2 regions of the Exiguobacterium sp. EF_C8 genome follow, and region 1 is predicted to be linked to the other one. Evidence: riboswitches for the same ligand, from Rfam matches in the RefSeq annotation. Region 1 holds a riboswitch; the other holds the start of a gene.

Region 1 (9,326 bases):
GCAACATCAAACCGAGTAGTTTCGCACTCTCGACTCGGTATCGTTCACTGCCGAAGCGGGTCACTTGTCGCGTATGATCGTGGTTGTTGAGAAACTGTGAATTGACGCCTAACGGATACAAGACGTCATACCATCGTTTCTGAATTTCCTTGAAACGTAAAAGATCCATCGCCTCCATGTCGTCCGCGATTTCGAAGTGAAACAGCGTTCGAAGTTCTTCACGTTCTTCACTGACATATAACAGACCGTCTTCTGGACCGACGAACGGAATCTCACCGACCGTGAACAAGTCTTTCCCGGCAAGGACGTTCGCATGCATTTCCTGAAGGAAGTCGTGCACACCTGGTTGATTCCCGAGATACGATAGATCAAACGGATTGACGACATCCTCAAGCGAACGTTTTTTGATCAAGTTGATGACGTCCATCCGGAAACCGTCAATCCCTTGAGCGATCCACCAGTTCATCATGTCGTAGATCGCTTGCCGGACAGCCGGTTGTTCCCAGTTTAAGTCCGGTTGCTCTTTCGCAAAGGAATGGAAATAATATTGTTCGCGCTCTTCACTCCACGTCCACGGGCTCGGCGCAAAGTACGACCGCCAATTGTTCGGAGGCGTCTCTTTCGTTCCATCTTTCCAGATGTACCAATCATCCTTGTCGTGGATTCGGTCCCGCGACTGACGGAACCAGTCATGCTGGTCACTCGTATGATTGACGACCAAATCAAGAATTATCTTTAAGCCGCGTGCGTGAGCCGCTGTGATCAACTCTTGTAGATCGCCCATCGTCCCCGCCTTGTCCATGATCGTGTAATAATCGGCAATATCATAGCCATTATCGATGTCTGGAGAACGGTAACATGGATTTAACCAGACGATATCGACACCAAGCGATGCGATGTAATCTAGCTTGTCGATGACACCTCGCAAATCACCGATGCCGTCCCCATTCGAATCCTTAAAACTGCGCCAATAGACTTGATAGACGACTGCTTCTTTCCAGCTAGCTCGCTTCATCTCCTCACTCCTCTCCCTACTCTCTATTCCCGCTCCACATATCTGTACCTGTTTATTGGACGATTTTTTTGAATCTCAAAAAAGTTCTTTTCTTTTGACTGAATATTCGTTATCCTTGACGACAATACTACTAAGGAGGCACACATCCATGAAACATTTCGCTCCATCCATCGCCATCGATCGGCTTCCTGCTCCCGTTTTCGCAGAACTTGCGAACCGAATCGGTGCTGTGAAAGCTGCCGGACATGATGTCATTACCCTTGGTCAAGGAACACCCGATCAAACGACGCCCGTACATATTCTCGACGCCTTGAAACAGGCGATCGATGAGCCAACAAACCTTCAATATCCACCATTTCGTGGACATGATTTTTTAAAGCAAGCCGTCGCGAGCTTTTATGCGAACGAATTCGGCGTCACGATCGATCCGGCAACCGAGGTCGCAATTCTTCTCGGTAGTAAAGCCGGAATCGTCGCCTTACCACAAACGATCGTCAATCCTGGAGAAGGTGTCATCGTCCCGGATCCGGGGTACCCGGATTACCTGTCTGGAGCAGCACTTGCTGGTGCTTACCCGATTACGCTTCCATTGCTTGAGAAAAATAACTTCCTGCCGGATTACGATTTACTTGATACGACAGATGTCGAGCGCGCCCGGATGTTGTTCCTCAATTACCCGAGTAATCCGACAGGTGCGACAGCGACAGCAGAAGCCTTCGAACAGACAGTTGCCTTCGCGGATGCCCATGATATTTGTGTCGTCCATGATTTAGCCTACGGTGGCATCAGCTTTGATGGTCCCACACGAAGCTTCTTGCAGACGGAAGGGGCGAAAGATGTCGGAATCGAGTTGTTCTCACTCTCGAAACGCTTCAACATGTCTGGCTTCCGAATCGCTTTCGCGATCGGAAATCCGTCCGTCATCTCAAGCATCGAGACGTATCAGGAACATCTCTACGTCAGTGCCTTCACACCGATCCAACATGCAGCGACCGTTGCCCTGACGAGTGACCAAACATGTGTCCGTGAGTTAAGTAGCTTATACGAAACACGACGCGATGCATTGTTCGCGAAACTCGATGCAATCGGTTGGAGCGGACCACGACCGGGCGGTTCCTTCTTCGTCTGGCTCCCCGTGCCGGAAGGATACACGTCCCAAAGCTTCACGGATCATCTGCTTGACGAAGCACACGTCGCCGTTACCCCTGGATCATTCTTCGGCGAATACGGCGAAGGCTACGTGCGGATCAGCTTAATTGCTGACGTCGAACGGCTAGAGGAGGCCGTCGACCGAATCGGAACGCTCAACCTGTTCCGGACACCCGTTGCGGAATAATTCTGAAAAAATATTTGACAGATGGGAATCATTTCCGTTAAAGTAAATCCCAACAGCATAACTACTTATCGAGAGCGACCGAGGGATTAGGCCCAACGACGTCCGGCAACCACCTATCAGGAACGGTGCCACATCCTACAGAATGGATTCATTCTGAGAGATAAGTTACGAAATCTTACACTTTCGTCGCTTTTTTCTGGTTGCTCTGCTACTAGGAAAAAGCGACTTTTTTTGTACAAGGAGATGAGCAAATGATTGAATTCAAACAGATTACGAAACGGTTCGTCCGAGACCGGACCCCGATTTTCGCATTACGGGATGTCGATTTGACGATTCAAAAAGGAGAAATCTTTGGGATCATCGGTGAATCCGGTGCCGGTAAGAGTACGTTACTTCGTCTGATCAACGGTCTCGAGCATCCGACACAAGGAACGGTCAAGGTCGACGGTGTCTCGCTCGGTGGGATGTCAAAAGCAGATTTGCGTCAACTTCGTTTGCGGACAGGAATGATCTTTCAGCATTTCCAATTGATCCAGTCGCGTAATGTCGCAGATAACATTGCTTTCGCACTGAAGGCTGCTGGCGTCAAACGAGCAGATTTTCCGGAACGGATCCGTGAACTCGTCTCACTCGTCGGACTCGAAGGATTCGAAACGAACTTCCCGAGTCAGTTGAGCGGCGGACAAAAACAGCGCGTTGGGATTGCCCGGGCACTCGCGAATGATCCAACCGTCTTGTTATGTGACGAAGCGACCTCTGCCCTTGATCCGGTCACGACGCTGCAGATTTTAGATTTGTTGAAAGATTTGAATGAACGACTCGGATTGACGATAGTCCTCATCACGCATGAGATCGATGTCGTCAAACAGATTTGCCATCGTGTCGCGGTCATGTCGCAAGGGGAAGTCGTCGAAGTCGCCTCTACATACGATTTGTTCAGTCAAGCCAAACATCCGGTGACACAACATTACGTCGACACGGCACTCCAGATCGAGCTACCGGAACGCATCTTGCAAGCGACACCGGGAAAGATCATCCGCCTGCAGTTCACGGGCGAGAAGACCGGTGAAAGTACGTTATCGGAAGCCATCCGTCGATACGATATCTCGGTCAGCATCCTGCACGGAAAAGTCGATTACATCCAAGACGTCGCTTTTGGTGTCTTAATCGTCAGCTTGACGGGATCCTCCGATCAAATCGCACCTGCCCTCGACTGGCTTGCGGCGGAACTTCATACACTCGAGGTGATTCAGGATGTGGCTTGATCGTATACAAACGATGTTACCCGAGTTGTTGAAGGCACTTGGTGAGACGGCGTGGATGGTTGGCATTTCGCTTGCCTTCGCATTGGTCGTCGGGATTCCACTCGGGATTCTCCTGTTCGTCACCGACCGCGGTTTATTCTTTCAAAACATTGCCATCCGACGTGTCCTTGACTTCGTCGTCAACATCGTCCGGTCCTTGCCGTTCATCATCTTGCTTGTTGCCCTCATTCCATTAACGAAGTTCTTGCTTGATAATACGATTGGTCCGACGGCAGCGTCCGTCAGCCTTAGTGTCGCAGCGATTCCGTTTCTCGCGCGCCTCGTCGAAACATCACTCCGTGAAATTCCACCTGGTCTGATCGAAGCAGCGGAAGCCTGCGGAGCGAAACCATTACGGATCATCGTCAGTGTCCTCTTACCGGAAGCACTCCCTGGCATCATTCAGGGCATCACATTAACGACGATCAGCTTAATCGGCTTCTCGGCGATGGCTGGTATCGTCGGCGGTGGAGGTGTCGGTGACCTCGCGATCCGTTTCGGTTACTATCGCTACGATAATCTCATCATGATCGTGACGATCGTCGTCCTCATCGTCATCGTCCAGAGCATTCAAGCACTCGGCAATCAACTAGCGCGAAAAACAGACAAGCGCTAATCATACATATAAAGGGAGAGTTGAATCATGAAAAAACGATATGCCTTTTTAGCGACAGCCTTACTCGGTGCAGGAATCCTCGCAGGATGCGGAGACAGCAGCGCTGATGAAAAAGACAAGACGATCAAGATTGGGGCGACAAGCGGTCCTTATAGCGACATGGTCAAACAAGCGATTCAACCGCAACTCGAAAAGAAAGGCTATAAAGTCGAAATCGTCGAATTCAGCGATTATATCCAACCAAACATCGCACTCGGTAGTGGCAATATCGATGCTAACTTATTCCAACACTCGATTTACCTGAAGACGTTCTCTAAAGAAAAGAAGCTCGACCTTAAAGGACTCATCACAGTCCCGACGGCACCGATGGGACTGTATAGTAAAACGGCGAAGACACTTGACGACGTCAAGACAGGCGCTGAAGTCGCGACACCGAACGATCCAACGAACCAGGCACGCGCGCTGAACCTCTTGGCAGAACAAGGCTGGATCGAACTGAAGCCAGATGTCGATCCACTGACCGTCTCAGAGAAAGATATCGTCAAAAATCCGAAGAAACTCGTCATCAAGCCGCTTGAAGCAGCGCAACTGCCACGTGCCATCGAAAGCGTTGATGTCTCAGCAGTTCCAGGGAACTTCGCGCTTGCTGCGAAATTCGATTTACTCGATGCGTTAGCACTTGAGACGATGGACGAGCAATACCGGAACCTCATTGCTGTCCAAACGAAAGATGCAGACTCACAAGTCGCAAAAGACCTGAAGACAGCTGTCGAATCCGATGCATTCAACACAGTCATCGAAAAATCATTCAAAGGTTTCAGCAAACCAAATTGGGCAAACTGATTTTAAAAAAGACCGGAATTCAAAAGAGATCATCTCTCATTGAATTTCGGTCGTTTTGTGTTAGAACCGATACCACATGAGTTCTTCATCATGATAGGTACCATCGATTTTCAACGCCCGCGGTTCAATCGCGTACGATTCGAAGCCAAGCGACCGATACAAGGCTTTAGCGGCTTCATTCGTCCGAACGACCGAGAGATGAACCTGCTCGATCCAAGGACGTTCCTCTAATGCCCGTAATGCCTCTTGTACCAATTGCTGTCCGACCTGCTGTTTTCTGATGCTTGGAGTGACGTACATCGCAAATAAATTGGCTCGATGTCGCATCTTGTCTAGCTCGGAGCAGACAACGGTGACGACCCCAACGAGTTGCGCTTCATGAAAGGCACCGAACGTCGCTGCCTGTTCGCTCTGAAATCGCGTAGCATACTGGTCGACCGGTCGATCTTTTTCCGCTTCATAATCGGAGCCGAACGCTTCCGGATGATTCTGTAATGCTTCTAATCGCAATGCTTTATAGAGTACTGCATCTTCTGGATTCAATCGACGGATTTCCAATCGCCCCACCTCCTGCCTTTAGTATAAAACAAACAATCTCATGAAAAAGAGAACGACATCGTGAAATGTCATCCTCTTTTTTACATACTTAAGGTGTTCGGAAATTAATCGTGAAGTACGGTGCATTGTCTCGGAATGCCACACCGACATCGGCTTGCTTGTACTCTTTTTTCAAAATATTTTCTCGGTGTCCTTGTGAATTCATTAGACCCCAATGCGCGGCAAAGACGTTCGGATACCCCATCGAGAGGTTTTCACCAGCATAGCTGAACGTGATTCCCCCGCGTTTCATCCGGTCGAACGGATCACGACCTTGTGGATCTGTATGCGAGAAGAAATTATGTTTCGCCATGTTTTCGCTGTGACCACGGGTGACCGGCTTCAATGCTGTGTACGGTGCTAACGGATTCAACTTATAGTCAGCGCGTTCCCAGTTCATCAAGCGAAGCATCAATTTCTCATCCGTCGTCCGTAGCGCATTTGACGATGTACCGTAGAAGCCTTTTTTCTTCGCTTCGACGTCTTTCGGAATCGCAAGTGTCGCTTTGACTTTATTGCCGTCATGTTGATCGAAGAAGTACGTCACATAGTTGCCTTTCTTCTCATAAACGGCGGCATGGTCCAGATTCAGCATGTAGTTTGTGTTGCCTTTACGATAGGATTTCACTGCGGTCCAACCCTTTTTCTTCAAAGAGGATTCCGTATCCTTATTCAATACTGCACCTTGTGTCGTCACACCGTTTTTGAAACGATATTTTCCGTAGTCCTTACCATCCTTCGTTAAGGCGACGAATTCTTCCGTTGAAGTCCGTCTGACTTCCCAGTCATATCCGGGATACTCACTGCTATATCGATCAATCAGCTTGCCGCCACTTTTCGGGTAATCGGCTTCTGCCTGTTCCATTGGAATGTTTTCGTAGCTGAAAAAGGCTATCGCTGCTACTCCGATGATCAACCATTTTTTCATGTCGTCGTTTCGCCTCCTTTAATCTCATTACCTTTATTTTAAAAGAAATTGTTTCCCCCGAACAGTCATTGACTCTCATTTGTCTAAATCACATCTTCTGTCCACAAACCTGACACATTTCATGAGAACGCTCTTCCTTTAGTGAAATGCTTTCTTTTAAACGATTCTTGAAAACATTTAGTACAGAGACTAAAGTATATTCCCCTTTTCTTAAAATGTGTGAACATTCTTTTATTTCATTCTCAGCGAATTTTAGTTGCTCTCCGAATCTTGACTCGGTATTATTAAAATTCGCAAGCCAAACTTTCAATGCATTTCCAAATAACATAATGATATGAAGGAGCTGACCTATGGTTTTACTGTATTTCATTTATGAATCCATTGCCTTTTTACCCATTCAACAATACTTATTCTCCGGCTGGATGATTCTTGTCGCCTTGACTGTATCCTTTAGCTTAGCCAATGCCCACGAAGATGTTCGTCTCAATCAACGACTTGGATTTGAAATACTCGTTCCAGGTTCCGGTATGTTGCTCTCAAAACAATTCATTCCTGGTCTCGCTATTATTCTATTATTGATCATCATTCACTTCACGTATATGTTCCGTGCCATCCCGTTACCCGTTGCCTTAATTTCCACACTCTCGATCAGTACACTCTCACTTCTTTTACTCTTTATCCCAGCACGCAAAAAAGCGGACCGCTAAGTCCGCTTTTTTTTGATTTTATTGGTATTTCGTTGTTTCAGCTAGTTTGTATTTGTTCGACAATTCAAGCCAGATCGTTTTGCCTTTGATTGTCTTCACTTGAATGTATGGACGCCCTTGTGACACGCGAAGTGCGAGCAATTCACCTTGTTGATCGGCGTGTGTTTCACTGGCTTTATCCCAGTTGCGACCCAATTTACGTTCAATGAAGATGTGTTTTCCTTTTTGAACAGCACGCCAGATACCGACTTCTGCCGTTCCTTTGACCGGTACTGCCGTTTGTGCACCTTGAATCGAGATGATCGCTGGATCGTGGTCACTCGCGCTACCGTCTGCTTCCATGTAATCCGAGTTGATGTTGACGATATCCGACGATGTATACGACTTCAAGTTATTCGAAATTAAGATATGGTCGAGTACTTGCGCATTTCCGTTGTAGACGTACGAGTAACGCTCAGATTTTGGAAGATCATCGACTGTGTTCCAGAGATTTTTCCCTTTCAGGATGTCTAACGTTTCTGAGAACTGGAAGTCGTTGAGGTCACCAAGAACGACGACATTCGAATCTTTGACTTCCGTCTTCAATTCAGAAACGAAGTTTTGGACGATGTTCGCAATCGCATGACGCTGGACTTCACTCTTACGAACGACCGGTTGGTTTTTACCGAAGTCAGCTCCATCGCCACCTTTTGAGTTGAAGTGGTTGACGATGACATGATATGAATCACCATTGAAGAGGAATTCCGCGACGAGCGGTTTCCGCGAACTCGCGAAGTTCGGATCCGTCGGCTGAATGCGACCCGGGTTTTTCGTCAGCTTGCCATTTTCAACTGCCACGGCTTCCGTCGCTCCACCTTTTTCTCCTGGTGCGAGTGATACACGCGCTGGATTGTAGAGGAACCCGACACGGATGTTTCCGCCTGGTTGCCCGCCGTCCTTTTTATCTTCTGGTGCGATGTCCGTATACGCATACCGGACACCTGTTTTTGCTTCGATCGCTGCGATCAATGTCTCAAATGATTTCGAAGCGTCGACTGTGCCGCTATCTGTTGCGCCGTCGTTATCCTGCATCTCTGTCAAACCAACGATGTCTGGTGTCTTCAGGAATGTCGCGATGCCTTCCGAGACACGATCAACTTTTCCAGCATCCGCTGTCGACGCGAAGTTCTCGACGTTGTATGAAGCGACAGTCAGGCGTGATTCACCCGTTTCGATGTTCGTCGGTTGACGTTCCGCTTCGCTCGTAACGAGTTTCGGAAGGTCTGCTGCTTTTGCGAGTACTTTGTAAGCCGAATAGTTGTAGCTCATGACACCCTCAATCGTTCCATCGAATATGTCTCCGGCTTTCGCACGATACGATGAACTTCCCATCTCCACGAACAAGCGCTCCGGATTGACGTTGTCCTTCGTCAGAATCGGTGTGCCACGTTTCGTGTAGACCTTGTTTGTGTCTGTTTGTGTACGAACTGGGATCGTCCGGTTCGCTTGTGGTCCTGTGACGATCGCGTTCGGTAAAGCAACACGCATGCCTTCTAAGCTTTCGTATAAATCGATCGCATCTTCTTTCGGGTCAAACTGAGCGAAAGAATCGTTATCAACGACTTGAGTCGGAATCAAGACGCCTTTATCACCAAGGACGATACTCGCTGGTAACCCTTCGTTGAGCGCACCCTTTACGAGATTGACCGTACTGATTTCCGTAACGGCTAGATCCGTATCGAATTTATCGCTGTATCCGCCAAGGATCCATTCCTTGACGTAACCTGTCGTCGCGACCTTTTGTCCAACGGCAGCACCGTGGTTTTTCGCGTAGACGAGAATACCTTCTGATGTCCGGCTGTCGTTATCCGGATTTGGATCCTGCATGTAGAAGTTGTTCGCATCAACGACATACGTGACGACACCCGTCGTCCGGACGAGTTGATCTGCGTATGATGATGTGTGCGCGACGCCTTGGATACTGCTGATTTTAGTGATTGG
Region 2 (9,326 bases), 370 kb from region 1:
ATCGTTTGATCGACTTGTAGTTGAGCGAGTAGATCCATTCGAGTCTGACTAAAACCATCCGTACAGAGATCGAATTTTTGAGCAATCGTCTTATTGACAGAAACGAGTGCATAGATCAACCGTCCTTTTTCAGTGCAGGAGATACTCAATCCATCACATCCTTCCCTTCGTTCGAAGAAACCTTTGACGTATCAAAGATTGATATGTAAACGAATATAACGTGTTTAATTTGATGGCGCAACTTATTTGCTTTTAACATAAAAAGAGATATCATTCACGCGGAATGATATCGAGTCAGGCGACTTAGCTAATTTGGCGTTTAGACGCTGGAATTCCTTTTGCATCGATCGCTGCAATGATCCGACGGAAATAGAACAACCAAAATTGTAGGAATGGTCCGATTAAGAAAATCGAGAGGATTGTACCGAAGAAAACAGGACCACCGAGCAACCAGCCAATGCCGCATGCCGTGACCTCCATGATCGTCCGCATCAGACGAATCGACGTTCCAAATCGCTCTGCAAGTGTCAGCGTCAACCCATCGCGTGGACCGGCTCCATATCCGACAGCAACATAAAGACCTGCCCCCATGCCGATGATGAAGATGCCGAAAATCAACCAGATCGTATTCAACCAGATCGACTCAAAAGAGGGTAAGAGATGAGAATTAAGGACAAGATTCATGAAGACACCGACGAAAATCGCGTTGACGAGTGTTCCAATTTGTGGTGTGACGCGGTCTAATGTGTACTTAACGAACACGAGTAATAGACCAACGAGCAAAATAATCGTTCCGACGGACAGTGGTGTTTTCTTTTGGAGACCGAGATGCAATACATCCCACGTCGAGACACCGAGTTCAGCCGTGATCATCATCGATGAGCCGAGAGCGAGTAAAAATAAACCGAGTAGGAAGAGTCCCCACTTTAACGTAGCGCGTAATAACCAGGAAGCACGATGACGCGTCATGTCTAACACCTCATTTCTTAAAAATAATTGATTCGTTAACTGTATCATGAGGAAAGTAGAAGAAGAAAGACGAAATTTTCCGTTTTTTCCATCTTAAGAAGGAGGGGAAGGTCGAAAGAGAAACGTATACTGAAGAAAAAAGGAGATGACAGGATGAAAGCGATCCGACACCTGATTCGTTTTACATACATAGAAGCCGTCTGTTGCGTCTTTCCCGTCATGATTTTCGCAGCGCTTGCTCTTTCACGTTATCTTCCTGCTGAACCGGTCGCTCGATACGATCTCCTGTTGCTATGGTGTCTTCTCGTCCAAATCGTCTTACTTGTCACGCGTTATGAAACGCTGGAAGAGTTCAAACTGATCTTACTCTTTCACGTGATTGGTCTAGCACTTGAACTGTTCAAAGTGAACGTTGGGTCTTGGAGTTATCCGGAACAGGCTCTAACGAAAGTGGCTGGTGTTCCTTTGTATGCAGGATTCATGTATGCAAGTGTCGCAAGTTATGTCTGTCAAGCGTTCCGAAGATTTCATTTACGCTTCACAGCATTCCCACCACCTTGGCTTGCGATCAGCGTAGGCAGTCTCGTCTATCTCAACTTCTTCACCCACCACTGGATCTTCGATGCACGCTGGCTATTGATGGTCCTCGTCGTCCTTGTCTTCTATAAGTCATGGGTTCATTTTACGATCGAGCAGACGATCTACCGGATGCCGCTCGTCCTGTCTTTTTTACTGATCGCGTTCTTTATTTGGATCGCTGAGAATATCGTGACGTTCTTTAAAGGGTGGGTCTATCCGCATCAGGAAAGAGGATGGGAAGTCGTTGATCTCGGAAAGTTGTCTTCTTGGTTCCTGCTTGTGATCATCACGGTCCTGATCGTCATCGTCGCGAAATACAAGCAACGGGATCCGGCTGTGGAGATATATCAGCGTACATAGATAAAAAACATGACATTTCGTTTGTGATGGAGCGCTTCGATGTTCAACGTTCGTTCTAACATGTGGACGACAACTTGAGCGTGTTTGGCTCAACCAGTGACGAGACGGGAAATTATTGAAAAAAGAGTGAAACATTAGAAGTTTTAAGCCGTAGAGTAAGGTGAGAACTTATTTTTCAAGGAGGACCTTACTCATGTCATCTCAATTAAAAAAAGCAGCGAAGGAGTCGCTCAGCGGTCGTTGGGGATTTGCAGTCCTAGCTTTTCTGCTGTTTAGTATTATTCAGGGTGTTCCTAATTTATTTGGATCGGATATCGATGAGCCGTCTAGTAGTATAGATCTCGTTGTATCATTGGTGTCGATTTTATTGATTCCAGTAGGAGTCGGTTGGACATGGATTGCCATGTCGATTGCTCGTGGCGAAGAAACGAAAGTGACGGATTTGTTTGAGCCATATGGTATGTTCCTGAAAGTGGTGGGGCTGGCCATTGTTCAGTTCATCTTTATCGCGCTCTGGACGTTACTCTTAATCATCCCTGGTATCATCAAGTCATTCTCTTACTTGTTGACGTACTACATCCTTCGGGATGAGCCGTCAATCGGTATTCTCGAAGCAATTACACGCTCACGGCAACTCATGGATGGACACAAGATGGAAGCATTCTTGCTCTTCTTATCGTTTATCGGTTGGGCGTTGCTTGTTATCGTTACGCTTGGTCTTGCTGTCCTATGGGTCGGACCATACTTCAGTGTCACGCTTGCCAAATTCTACGATCGTATTCGTGGGGAGCAGGCGCCAGAGCAGACATCAGATTTCGTCGCACCATACTAATTCCGAATCCCGACACTACGTCGGGATTTTTCTTTGGAATAAATCCGATAGGAAAAGACGGTTTAATGGTTGCTTTAGTTCAATGAATTCTGTACGATGAATGCAACACATCTTATCTAGAGAAGTCGAGGGACTGGCCCGAAGACACTTCAGCAACCCCGCTATGGCGGAAGGTGCTACTTCCAGGAAGGAATACCTTCTGAAGATAAGAGCGGACAGGACAAGATACCGTCGCTCTTTTCGAACTTCGAAAAGAGCGTTTTTTTTATGATAAGGGGGACGATGGAGTGGAGTATGGTTTTTGGTTACCGATTTTTGGGGGATGGTTACGTAACGTCGAGGATGAACAGATGCCAGCGACATTCGATTATGCGAAACAAGTCGCACAAACAGCTGAACGCATCGGCTTCTCGACGACGTTGATTGCGGAATTGAACTTGAACGATATCAAAGGCATCAAGGAACCGAGTCTTGAGGCATGGACAACGGCAGCGGCGATTGCTGCAACAACAGAACGCCTTGAAATCATGACAGCGGTTCGTTCCGGGTTCCATAATCCAGCGACGACGGCGAAGATGGCGGCAAACATCGATCAGTTGAGTGGAGGGCGATTTACGCTCAATGTCGTCTCAGCCTGGTGGGCAGAAGAAGCAAAACAATACAACGGTATTTTTACTGCACACGATGAACGCTATGCCCGAACGGAAGAGTTCGTCACGGTCATGAAAGGACTATGGGCAGATGCGTCACCGTACAGCTTCTCCGGCAATCACTACACGATCGAACAGGCAGAACTCCATCCGAAACCCGTCCAGCGTCCGGGGATTAAGCTCTACGCTGGTGGAGAGAGTGAAGCCGGAAAACGGACGATCGTCGAACATTGTGATGCCTACGTCATGCATGGAGGCACTGTTGAAGAAGTAGCTCATAAAATCAATGATATGAAAGTACGCCGGGAAGCGACGGGACACGCACCGCTTGAGAGCTTCGGTCTTGCTGCCTACATCATTTGTCGGGATACGGAAGAAGAAGCGCTTCTTGAGTGGCAACGCATCACGGACGTTAAGGAAGACAGCGCCGGTTATGCCGGTTATCAAGATTTCATCAGTAAATCGCAACTCGAACAACAGGTCGAACGAAATGATTATTCCGTCTCGAACCGTGGTCTGCGACCGAACTTGATCGGAACACCAGAACAGATTGCCGAACGGATTCTAGCGTTCGAAGCCGTTGGTGTCACGTTGCTCTTGTTACAATTCTCACCACAACTTGAAGAAATGGAACGCTTTGCCCGTGACGTAATGCCACTGGTCGAAGCGAAACGAAAGGTAGGTCAATAATCATGACAAAAATTCATATTCTCCACGAAAACCAAGAATGGACGGATCATCTCATCAAACGTCTCGAAGAACTCAAGTTGCCGTACGAGCAGTGGCACTTGAATGAAGGAATCGTACCGTTAGATGAACTGCCGCCAGAAGGTGTCTTTTACAGTCGTATGAGTGCGTCTTCGCATACGCGGGGGCATCGTTATGCGCCAGAGTTGACGGAAGGGGTCCTCGCTTGGTTAGAAGAGCATGACCGGACTGTCTTTAACGGAACGCGTGCGCTCCGTCTTGAAGTCAGCAAAGTTAATCAATACACAGCGTTACGTAAGGCTGGGATTCGTGTACCAAAGACAACGGCTGCTGTCGGACGTGATCAAATCGTACAAGCAGCAAAAGAAATCGGTGTTTCGTCATTCATCACGAAACATAACCGTGCCGGGAAAGGTCTCGGCGTCCAGTTATTCCATTCGATTGAAGCACTTGAAGCTTATCTCGATGGTTCGACATTCGACGAACCAGTCGATGGCATCACGTTGATTCAAGAGTACATCCAAGCACCAGAACCTTACATCACGCGGTGTGAGTTCGTAGGTGGAAAATTCGTCTATGCGGTCCGAGTCGATACGTCGGAAGGATTCGAACTTTGCCCAGCTGATGCGTGTGTGATTGATGACTTGTTTTGCCCAGTTGGTGAAGAAGCGCCGCAAACACCGATGAAGTTCCAAATCGTTGAAGGCTTCGATGATCCAATCATTGAAAAGTACGAAGCGTTCCTCCAAGCGAACCAGATCGCGGTCGCAGGTATCGAGTTCATCAAGGATGCGTCAGGTACGATCTATACGTATGACGTCAATACGAATACAAATTACAATTCGGATGCTGAGGCAGCTGCAGGACGCTACGGCATGCTCGAACTGGCAAAGTTCCTCGGAGCTGCACTTGAAACAAGCACAGTAAAATAAGAATCGGCTCCCGCCCTGTCACCGGACGTTAAAAGACCGGATGACGGGGTATTTCTATAGAAAGGGGGCGGATCTATGATTACGTGGAGAGAAGAACGACAGCTCGATATCCCTATTGAGGAAGCATGGCACTTGTTTGATCACACGCGGCTGCAACGTCTGATTCCGAACGTCGTCCAGCATGAGGTGATTGAACGAAAACCGGGTGTCGTCGGTTCGACGTATCGTCAAACGTACATGCAGGGCAACCGACTCGAAACCTACATCGTGACCGATTTAGCCTATACGAATGAGCCGGACTTTAAACAAAATACGATTGGATTCACGTTAGCTAAAATATTTAAGATTGAGATGACGTTTACGCTCAAACCACTTGGACACGCTCGTTGTCTGTTGATTTATACAGGAAAAAATGAAGGGGCAAACTTCGTTGGGAAAAGTCTCTTGTCACTCGGTGGCGAACGAGAAAACGAGAAAATTGTTCAGGGCTTGTTGCAACGTGTCGAAGAAGAGGCAGCGAAACAAAAGAAGAACAATGCATGAAAAAACGGATTCCCGCGCCTGAGAATCCGTTTTTTCATATCTTATCGATTCGTATACGATTTGTGACCACTCGGTAAAACGGATAGAGTCGACACCTTGATAACGTTCTCGTTTTCTATCGCTGGATCGAGCGATTTTGGATTATCAAAAAGCTTAGTTACCGACTACTATTTTTAAGTATAAATACGGTTATTAAATTTTCATTTAAATCAAAGATTATATCGTTACGATAGTCGACGCAAACGAGAAATCTGTGAATCATCTTGAAGCTCCTTTAATGGTCGAAACCGAACAGCTCGTAATTCTTGTTGATCAAGCGATAGTTCAGGATCGATCCCGAGTCGAGGTTCAGGACTATCTAAGACACGGCGAACGAGAAAACATGTCTCTGTTCCTTGATCCATTGAAATCTCGTAAAGTTTCCGTTCGACCGTGACGTGAAGATGCGTTTCTTCTAACACTTCTCGCACGACGGCATGCTCTTTAGTTTCACCGTTCTCGACACCTCCGCCGGGTAACGTCCAAAATGTCCGGGAAGGGGTATGTAACTCGACCATTAGAATCTGTTGCTCTTCAATCAACGCAGCGCATACGCGATGTCGCATATCGCATTCCTCCTTCAACGTGTTCAAAAAAGAGACCGAAACGACAGTTCCGGTCTCTTTTAAAATCATTGTGCGTATAACGCTGTTAATTGCTGTTGGATCGTATCGTTGTTCAAATACTCATCGTATGTCGTTTCTTTATCGACAATACCGTTTGGTGTCAACTCGATGATGCGGTTCGCAATCGTTTCGACGAACTGGTGGTCATGCGAGCTGAAGAGCATTGCGCCTTTATAAGCGATCAAACCATCGTTGAGTGCCGTGATCGATTCGAGATCCAAGTGGTTCGTTGGATCGTCGAGTACAAGGACATTAGCACCACTGAGCATCGCTTTTGAAAGCATACAACGGACTTTTTCCCCCCCAGATAAGACAGATGCTTTTTTCATGACTTCTTCTCCTGAGAAGAGCATCCGACCGAGGAATCCACGGAGGAACGTATCGCTCTCATCTGCCGGTGAATACTGACGGAGCCAATCGAGGATCGTCTTATCCGAGCCTTCGAAGAATTCCGAGTTATCTTTCGGCAAGTATGATTGGGAAGTCGTGACGCCCCATTTGAATGTACCGCTGTCCGGTTCCATCTCACCCATAAGGATTTTGAATAGTGTCGTGATCGCGATATCGCTCTGGCTGATGAACGCGACTTTATCCGTCTTGTTCAACGAGAAGCGGACATTATCAAGGACTTTGACGCCATCGATCGTCTTCGAGAGACCATCGACCATCAAGAGGTCATTTCCGATTTCGCGTTCTGGCGTAAAGCCAACGAACGGATAACGACGTGATGATGGACGAATGTCGTCGAGTGTGATTTTATCAAGCAATTTCTTCCGTGACGTCGCTTGTTTCGCTTTCGAAGCGTTTGAGCTGAAACGTGCGATGAAGGCTTGAAGTTCTTTAATCTTCTCTTCTTTTTTCTTGTTTTGGTCACTTGCCATACGCGAAGCAAGCTGACTTGATTCATACCAGAAATCATAGTTTCCGATATACAGTTGGATCTTACCGTAATCAAGATCCGCCATGTGCGTACAGACGTTGTTCAAGAAGTGACGGTCGTGGGAAATGACGATGACCGTGTTTTCGAATCCGATCAAGAATTCTTCAAGCCATTTGACAGCTTTCAGGTCGAGTCCGTTTGTCGGCTCATCGAGTAAAAGAATGTCAGGTTTACCGAACAACGCTTGTGCGAGCAAGACTTTGACTTTTTCAGATCCTGTCAGCTCAGCCATCGTTTTCGAGTGAAGGTCTTCCTTGATGCCAAGTCCTTGTAGAAGCATCGCTGCTTCCGACTCCGCTTCCCAACCGTTCATTTCAGCGAATTCACCTTCGAGTTCAGCAGCACGCATGCCGTCCTCATCTGAAAAATCTTCTTTCATATAAATCGCATCTTTTTCTTTCATGACTTCATAGAGACGTTTGTGTCCCATCATGACTGTTTCGATGACTTGGAATTCTTCGTATTCGTAATGGTTCTGGCGAAGGACGCCTAAGCGTTCGCCTGGTGTGATGATGACATCGCCTTGTTGTGCTTCAATGTCACCAGCGAGAATTTTCAAGAACGTTGATTTACCGGCACCGTTCGCACCGATCAGACCGTAACAGTTACCTGGCGTGAACTTGATGTTAACGTCTTCGAATAATTTTCGGTCCGCAAAGCGAAGACCGACGTTTTGTACTGTAATCATATAGAGATGAACCCTCGTTTCTAGTAAGTGATGTGCTCATTCGAGTGTACCACAAATCATGATCTGTCGTAGAGCAGGCAAAGTTCTTTCCATATTAGGACAGAAATTAAAAATAAGCAACCGGATATTTAAAATAATGAAACATTTTCCAGATGGATGCGTAGAAGAAAGTAAGGAATTCGCTAGAGGAGGGGTTAGATGGCCATCTTTTTCACGTTATTGTTTTTCGCCCTCATCGTTTTGCTTGGCATGGAACTCTATCGCTATATCCAAGAAAAGATTGATAAAGGAGATTCAGAATGAGAGAAATCAAACCGAAGAAAAAAATTCGTCCATCGATGATCATCGCCGGTGTACTTGTATTAGCCCTGCTGGCTACAACGCCGTTCGTCGTCGAACAAATCGAACCCGGACAAGTTGGTGTCGTTTATACCCCGTCAAGCGGTGTCAAAGATGAGACGTTATCACAAGGCTGGCATGTCGTTTCACCAATCACACGGGTGACGGAGTATCCGATCCGTACACAGACGAAATCGCTTGATAATATGACGCTTGCGACTAAAGACGGAAAGAACATCGTCGTCGACTTTACATACAGCTTCTCCGTTTCGCCGGATAAGGTGACAAAAGTCTTCAACAAGTTCGGACCGATCGAAATCGATGAGATTGCCAAAGGTTACTTGAAACAACGACTCTATGATGCGTCGCGTGAGCAAATCTCGAAAGTTACTGTCCTTGAACTGTTCGGTGAAAAATCAGGAAACGTCTCGACGAGCATTCAGACGCAGTTTGCAGAAGACGTCAAGGACATCGGTTTCATCATCGAGGATGTCGCACTCGGTGCACCAAAACCAGATGAAAAGACACAGGAAGCAATCGATGCGCGTGTCAAAGCGTCGCAGGAACTCGATAAAAAGAAAACGGATCTTGAAATCGCTAAAGCAGAGGCAGAACGTCTTCGCGTAGAAGCAAAAGGAGCAGCCGATGCGCGTTTGATCGAAGCTCAAGGGTTGGCAAAAGCACAAAAAGAATTACAGAAGACGTTGACGAAAGAAATGATTCAATACGAAGCTGTCAAGAAGTGGGACGGGAAATCACCACTTGTCAGTGGATCAGGGAGTATGGTTCAACTACCGATTCCTGACGGTACGACACAAGAAAAAAACTAATTGAAATATGTCTAAGATAAACCGCTTAAAGACCACAACGGCAGACGTGAAAAAAGCAGATTCTCAGCGCTGAGAATCTGCTTTTTGATTAGTGCGAAGCTTGTTCAAAACCTTGAGCGATGGCAATGATGACTTGTGTTGCTTTCACCATGTTATCCACAGAGATGAACTCGAACTTGCCATGATAGTTCTCACCGCCGGTAAAAATGTTCGGTGTCGGAAGTCCCATGTATGAGAGTTGTGATCCATCTGTTCCACCACGAATCGGTTTAACGATTGGCGTAATATCAA

Evidence for each region. A riboswitch is a leader RNA that binds a small molecule or an ion and turns the genes downstream of it on or off. The one in region 1 is predicted to bind S-adenosylmethionine.
Region 2: another riboswitch for S-adenosylmethionine. It lies ahead of ACY2IG_RS16185 (LLM class flavin-dependent oxidoreductase); the one in region 1 lies ahead of ACY2IG_RS14235 (methionine ABC transporter ATP-binding protein).

The regions. Positions count from the first base shown of each region.
Region 1 covers NZ_CM143264.1:2,689,286-2,698,611, forward strand. The annotation lists gene ACY2IG_RS14225 (alpha-glucosidase) at 1-1,015, opposite strand, end outside; gene ACY2IG_RS14230 (aminotransferase class I/II-fold pyridoxal phosphate-dependent enzyme) at 1,164-2,351, shown strand; SAM riboswitch class I at 2,414-2,518, shown strand; gene ACY2IG_RS14235 (methionine ABC transporter ATP-binding protein) at 2,603-3,616, shown strand; gene ACY2IG_RS14240 (methionine ABC transporter permease) at 3,606-4,271, shown strand; gene ACY2IG_RS14245 (MetQ/NlpA family ABC transporter substrate-binding protein) at 4,299-5,114, shown strand; gene ACY2IG_RS14250 (GNAT family N-acetyltransferase) at 5,175-5,672, opposite strand; gene ACY2IG_RS14255 (CAP domain-containing protein) at 5,761-6,639, opposite strand; gene ACY2IG_RS14260 (hypothetical protein) at 6,990-7,346, shown strand; gene ACY2IG_RS14265 (FN3 associated domain-containing protein) at 7,365-9,326, opposite strand, start outside.
Region 2 covers NZ_CM143264.1:3,061,409-3,070,734, reverse strand. The annotation lists gene ACY2IG_RS16205 (MarR family winged helix-turn-helix transcriptional regulator) at 1-149, opposite strand, end outside; gene ACY2IG_RS16200 (YczE/YyaS/YitT family protein) at 304-969, opposite strand; gene ACY2IG_RS16195 (DUF817 domain-containing protein) at 1,123-1,908, shown strand; gene ACY2IG_RS16190 (DUF975 family protein) at 2,102-2,740, shown strand; SAM riboswitch class I at 2,850-2,952, shown strand; gene ACY2IG_RS16185 (LLM class flavin-dependent oxidoreductase) at 3,028-4,080, shown strand; gene ACY2IG_RS16180 (ATP-grasp domain-containing protein) at 4,083-5,030, shown strand; gene ACY2IG_RS16175 (SRPBCC family protein) at 5,106-5,573, shown strand; gene ACY2IG_RS16170 (NUDIX domain-containing protein) at 5,798-6,178, opposite strand; gene ACY2IG_RS16165 (ABC-F family ATP-binding cassette domain-containing protein) at 6,244-7,866, opposite strand; gene ACY2IG_RS16160 (prohibitin family protein) at 8,166-9,035, shown strand; gene pepT (peptidase T) at 9,124-9,326, opposite strand, start outside.